DNA from 2 places in the Tardiphaga sp. 841_E9_N1_2 genome. Region 1 is predicted to be linked to the other one. Evidence: predicted binding sites of a transcription regulator. Region 1 holds the regulator's gene; the other holds the start of a gene.
What was found. The regulator LexA, encoded in region 1, represses DNA repair genes until DNA is damaged. The targets are predictions, from matches to a motif close to TGTTCNNNNTGTGTTCNG.

Region 1 (3,245 bases):
CCATCGCGGCCGGCTTTGCGATGGGGGCCATGAAAACCGCGCGCGTGGCTCATGAGGTTCTGGCGAAGCCGCTCTATTCCGTCGCGCTTACCGGCTTCGTCGAAACGCACGAGGAACGGGAGCGCACGGATCGCTTCGTGCTGCGCGTTGCCACGATGGACAGCCCGCGCGCCGCACCGAAGCTCGCCCGTGTGCGGCTGTCGGTGAAGAAGGGCACGGCGCCTGTCGTCGGCAGCTTCGTCGAATTGAAGGCAAGGCTGCAGCCGCCGCTGTCGCCGCTCCGGCCAGGGAGTTACGACTTTGGCCGCGATCTGTATTTCCAGGGGATCGGCGCATCAGGCTTCGTGATGGGCGGCATTAAGGCGGTCGATCCGCCGATACAGCCGGGTGTGGCGCTACGCTATTCAGCGACCATGCAGGGTCTGCGCGACGCCATCGACGCGCGGATCCGCACCGTGCTCTCGGGCGATAGCCGCGCCATTGCCACGGCGCTGCTCACGGGCCGCCGCGATGCGATTTCGGCTGACGTCAATGATGCGATGTTCATCTCCGGCCTCGGTCATGTGTTGTCGATCTCTGGCTATCACATGGCCGTTGTCGCCGGCGTGGTGTTCTTTGCGATACGCGCACTGCTGGCACTGATCCCTGTCCTGACGGTGACATTCCCGATCAAGAAAGTCGCAGCGGCTGCGGCGTTATTCGCAGCACTGTTCTATTTGCTGCTGTCAGGTGCCGAAGTCGCGACACAGAGATCCTTTTTCATGACGGCCGTTGTGTTGATGGCAGTCATGGTCGATCGCCGGGCGGTGACGTTCCGTACGCTGGCGGTGGCAGCAATGGTTGTGCTGATCGTGGCGCCGGAAGCACTGGTGCATCCGAGTTTTCAGATGTCATTCGCGGCGACGCTGGGGCTGGTCGCATTGGTGCAGATAGGCATGCCCGCGCTGTTTGCCTCGCCCGATCATTCCGCGACCGCGCGCGTGGCGCTATGGGGCGGACGCGAGATCGCGATGCTCGTACTGGCTTCGCTGGTCGCGGGCCTTGCCACCACGCCCTATGCCGCATTTCATTTCCATCGCGTCACGCCTTATGGCGTCGTCGCCAATCTCCTGGCGATGCCGGTGGTCTCGGCACTGGTTATGCCGACGGGTATTCTCGGTTTGGTGGCCATGCCGTTTGGCTTTGACGGTGTGTTCTGGCGGCTGATGGATGTCGGCATCCAGTGGATGATTGTCGTCACGCAATGGGTGGCAGCCTTGCCCGGCGCCATCGGCCGGATGCCGGCCTTCGGGACGGGACCGCTGATATCAGCCAGTATCGGCATCATCGTGCTGGGATTGCTGCGCACGCCGTTGCGCCTCGCAGGGCTTGGTGTGCTTGCGCTCTCGATTGTCTGGGCGTTGCTGGTCAAGCAGCCGGATGTCCTGATTTCGGGTGACGGTCACAGCGTTGCGGTACGGGGCAGGGAGGGGCGCCTGCATATGATGCGCAGCGCCAAGGATGCGTTTCTCGCGAAGGAGTGGCTTGCCGGTGATGCCGACGCCCGGCTGCCAACGGATGCCTCCCTCAGCCACGGTGTGTCCTGCGACCGCGACGGGTGCATCGCGGCGCTGGCCGATGGCGCTTTGGTGGCGCTGGTTTTACAGCCGGATGCATTCACAGATGATTGCGAGAAAGCGGCACTCATCATCACAACGAGACAATCGCCGAGGGATTGCAGGGCGCTGGTGATCGATCAGGATCGCTTGCAACGAAATGGTGCGGTGAGCCTGCAGCGAACCGCGAACGGCTTTACCATCGATGCCGTGCGCCCGCGTGGCCTGGACCGCCCGTGGTCGCGCGCCATCCCCGATGAGCCCCAGCACGATCTGATCCAGAACAGTCGCACGCCACAAAACCGGCCGGTGGATGCGACGCCAGCGGAAACCGATCTTCAACCCGAAGATCAGTAATCCGCCGAGGCGCAATCTCAGTAGCGGCGATACAGGCCGATCAGCTTGCCCTGAATGCGCACCCGGTTGGGCGGCAGGATGCGGACCTCGTAGGCGTCGTTGGCGGGCTCCAGCGCGATCGACGCGCCGCGGCGGCGGAAGCGCTTCAACGTGGCTTCCTCGTCGTCGATCAGGGCCACCACGATGTCGCCGGTGTCGGCGCTCTCGTTGCGCTGGATCAGCACGGTATCGCCATCGAGAATGCCGGCGTCCTGCATGGAATCGCCGCGCACTTCGAGCGCGTAATGTTCGCCGGAGCCGAGCATGTCCGCGGGCATGCTGATGGTGTGGCTGCGGGTCTGCAGCGCCTCGATCGGCGTACCGGCCGCGATTCGGCCCATGACCGGGATAGCAACCGTGCGGCCATTGTCATCATCACCGCTGTTGCTGGCGATGCTGGCGGCCGAACGCACCTTGCCAAGCGTGCCTTCGATGACGCTGGGCGTGAAGCCGCGGCGCCCGGTGCCGCCGGTGACCGGCGCGCCGAGCTCTGGCAGCTTGATGACTTCGATGGCACGGGCGCGGTTGGGCAGACGGCGTATGAAGCCGCGTTCTTCCAGCGCCGTGATCAGACGATGGATGCCGGACTTCGAGCGCAGGTCGAGCGCATCCTTCATCTCGTCGAAGGAGGGCGGGACGCCGGCTTCCTTCAGCCGTTGATCGATGAATCGCAGGAGTTCGTATTGTTTGCGCGTGAGCATCTGAAGCCATCCTCAGTTGACGGTGTCGGCCGCCGCGTGCGTTTAAAAGGGCCTTCGAACGGTGAGCCTCAATCCAGAGACGATCGTTCGAAGATCGGTTGCGCGAGTTCGGGCACTCTCAAACTACTCAAAGCCACAGAATCTCGAAACAAATCATGAACGAACACTATATGTTCCATATGTGTTCTGCAATGCTTAATTTGCCGTCAACAGAACGCACGTTGAGTGAGGTTTGAGGAGGCTGTTCCTCACCAGTCGTCGATCCTCGACGGACATGGAAAATGCTTCCGCGGTCGCTTGGGCTACGCGGACGTCACGCGCCCAATGGGCGGCGGCGGAGTCGTGGAGCCGGTCGCCAGCGAGCGCTGAACCATGATCGTGTCGGCCCAGCGGCCGGAGCGATAGGCGACGCCGGGCAGCAAGCCGACGCGGGCAAAGCCGAAGCTCTCATGTAAGCCGAGCGAGGCCGTGTTGTCGGCATCGATATAGCCGATGATCTGCCGGAAGCCGGCCGCCGCGCAGACATCGATCAACTCGCGCATCAACAGCCGGC
Region 2 (3,245 bases), 750 kb from region 1:
GCCGGGCGCTGCGGGCTCGGCGTCGGTCGTATCCTCATCGGGTTTGTTTTTCTTGAACCTCTTCAAGATGGTGTTTTCAGGGTCATCCGGCAAGAGTGCCATCAGCCAATCGCCGGTTCCCTGCAGAACGACGCGCGATTTTGCACCCGTGACCCAGTCTGGACGCTGCTTGTCCGGTACCAGCCAGGAGAAGAACAGGAAGGCGACGACCACGATCAGGAGGCCGCGGGCGAGGCCGAACAGGAAGCCCAGCGTGCGGTCCAGCGCGCCGATGCGCGAATCCAGGATCATGTCGGAGATGCGGACGGTGATGATCGAGACCACGATCAGCGTGCCGATGAACACGCCGGCCACCACCACGATGCTGGCAACGGTATCGTTGTTGAAATAAGTTTTAGCGGTCGGGAGCAGCTTCTGGAAAGCAAACAAGGTGACCAGCGCCGCCGCGCCCCAGGCCGCGATCGACAGGATCTCGCGCATGAAGCCGCGGACCATGGCCAGCAGGCCGGAGATCAGCATGACGCCGAGCAGGACAAGGTCGAGAATCGTGATCGGCATCGGCTGGTCAGGTCCGCTCGTGAATCAGAAACCGCGAATCGGCACAGGCGGCCGCTTCAGGTGACGGTGATATGGCACGTCTCGCAAGGCCGGAAAACCGCTATCGGCCGCAAGAGCACACCTGATCACACCATTGTTCCGCTTTCGGCAGAGTGCCTTAACGGAGCGTGTTGCACATCTGCGCAGTCTGTTGCGCGCGCATTCTATAGCGGCCGCAGCAGCGCAGGTCACGCCGCTGTCAGCCGTCCTGGCGCTTGAATCGCGCCGGTACGGTATTTTTCTCGGCATCTGTGCTTTTGCTGTTGTCGCGCGTGGGTTTGACGCCGCGCGCAGCGATATCGGCGACCAGCGAGGTCAGGCCGCCGATGGTATTCAGCGACAGTCCGGCGTCGCCGCCGGGGTCGCCGCGTGCCGATTCCGGCAGCACTGCGCGGCCGAAGCCGAGTTTTGCCGCCTCTTTCAGCCGCGCCGAGGTCTGCGCCACCGGGCGCACGGCGCCGGACAGCGAGATTTCGCCGAAATAGACCGCGTCGGTGGGCAGCGGCGCATTGCACAGCGACGACACAAGCGCTGCGGCCGCGGCCATGTCGGCGGCCGGCTCGTTAATGCGCAATCCGCCGGCGACGTTGAAATAGACGTCGTAGCCCGACAGCTTGACCCCGCAATGGGCCTCCAGCACGGCCAGCACCATGGACAGCCGGGAGGAATCCCAACCCACCACGGCGCGGCGCGGCGTGCCTAAAGTCGTCGGCGCAACCAGAGCCTGCAGTTCCACCAGCACCGGGCGGGTGCCCTCCATGCCGGCGAAGACGGCGGTGCCCGGCGAGCCGAGATCGCGATCGGACAGGAACAGTTCGGACGGGTTGGAGACCTCGCGTAGCCCGAGTCCGGTCATCTCGAACACGCCGATCTCGTCGGTGGGGCCGAAGCGGTTCTTCACCGCGCGCAGGATGCGGAACTGCTGCGAGCCTTCCCCCTCGAAGGACATTACGGCATCGACCATATGCTCGACCACACGGGGCCCAGCGATCTGGCCGTCCTTGGTGACATGGCCGACCAGGATGATGGTGGCGCCGGATTTTTTGGCGAAGCGAATGAGCGCCTGGGCCGAAGCACGGACCTGGGTGACAGTGCCCGGCGCGGATTCCACCGTGTCGGTCCACATGGTCTGGATCGAGTCGATCACGATCAGCCGCGGCACTGTGCCTTCGGACAGCGTGGCGACAATATCCTCGACCGAGGTCTCGGACGCGAGCTGCACCGAGGCGTCTGCAAGGCCCAACCGCGACGCGCGCAGCCGCACCTGTGCCACGGCTTCTTCGCCGGAGATGTAGACCACGCGGTGGCCGGCCCGCGCCATCAGGCTGGTGGCCTGGGTCAGCAGCGTCGATTTGCCGATGCCGGGATCGCCGCCGATCAAGAGCACCGAGCCGCGCACGAAACCGCCGCCGGTGACGCGGTCGAGTTCGCCCATCCCCGAGGCAATGCGCGGCGCATCGTTGCTCTGGCCGGTCAGGCTTTCGAGATTGAAGGTGCGCCCCTTGCGCTTGGAGCGCGCGCTGACCGGAATCGAGGTGACGCCGGTGGTGTCCTCCTCGGCCAGCGAATTCCACTCGCCGCAGGCGTCGCACTTGCCCTGCCACTTGTTATAGGCGGCACCGCAGTTCTGGCAGACGAAGGAAAGGAGGTTCTTGGCCATTGGCGGAGGGAATCGCGGCTGTGGGTGTTTTTGGTTTGTTCTCTTGGTCTACGCGGTTGAACGGGGCATTTGCAAGTTTCTTCTCGAAGGGTTCGCCAGCCTTGCCGGGTGGGACGCATTGACCGGCACATGGGCAAGGTCTATTTGGTTGCCAAATTCCGACGCGCGAGAACTGGTCGGCAATGTCGGCCTGGATCGCCTTTGCCGCGGCGATGCCGGAGGTGCAGCCTCTGCAGTGGTCCTGTTCAACTTGGCGATTGCTTACGCTCGGTAGACGCGCCGCGAGCAGAATCCAGATGCAAGCAGTGGTGAGCAATCGAGGCTGCTCGACCAACCAGCTGAGCCGCAGTCCAGCGCTTCGCGAGGCCAATTTGTTCCGCGCAGGAGCTCGCGTGGAACTGCCATGCGACGAATCCTTCATTAACCTCCGCCCGATAGCCTCACCGCAGTGACGTCAGCGTGAGGTGTGCCGTGCGTATTTTGATAATCGTGCTGGGTGCAGCGACGCTGGCGACGCCGGTACTTGCCTCTGACTACCGTGATGCGCGCTATCGCGCCGGCACCGCGCGCTATCCCATCACGATGGATACCGGCATTCGCGCGCCGCCGCCGCTTTACTATGTGGAAGCGCCGCCGCGTTATGTGCGGGATCTGAGAACGGGCGAACCGGGCCAATGGGTGGTTCGCCAACCGAGTGTGTTCGAGCAACTCTTCGGGCTGCCCCGCGACGGTTATTAAGATAGTCCGCAGGGACCGGTTGATCTCACGCTGCGCCGGGCTGTGAATCCGAACGCAGCGCAATGTGCCTGCCTTGGCATCCTCATATGTTGCCGTCATCAAATCTTAAGCACGTTCATCAAGGTAAATATCAGGACCGCGTTGACCGGTGGTGGTGCTTGGCTAAGTGTCGCGCATCAGAGCGATACGAACCCATTTCAAACAAGCTCGCGACGGGGTCTCATCATGACAAAATTGATTGCTGCTGCGA

Region 2: a site for LexA is predicted at 2,283-2,300, ahead of radA (DNA repair protein RadA). Genes of this name have one in related genera too.

Annotation. Positions count from the first base shown of each region.
Region 1 is NZ_JBPWQC010000001.1:1,034,368-1,037,612, forward strand. Features, by position in the region: gene AB8A50_RS04845 (ComEC/Rec2 family competence protein) at 1-1,952, shown strand, start outside; gene lexA (transcriptional repressor LexA) at 1,970-2,692, opposite strand; gene AB8A50_RS04855 (GNAT family N-acetyltransferase) at 2,995-3,245, opposite strand, start outside.
Region 2 is NZ_JBPWQC010000001.1:1,787,318-1,790,562, reverse strand. Features, by position in the region: gene AB8A50_RS08550 (CvpA family protein) at 1-558, opposite strand, end outside; gene radA (DNA repair protein RadA) at 797-2,257, opposite strand; gene AB8A50_RS08540 (hypothetical protein) at 2,729-2,995, shown strand.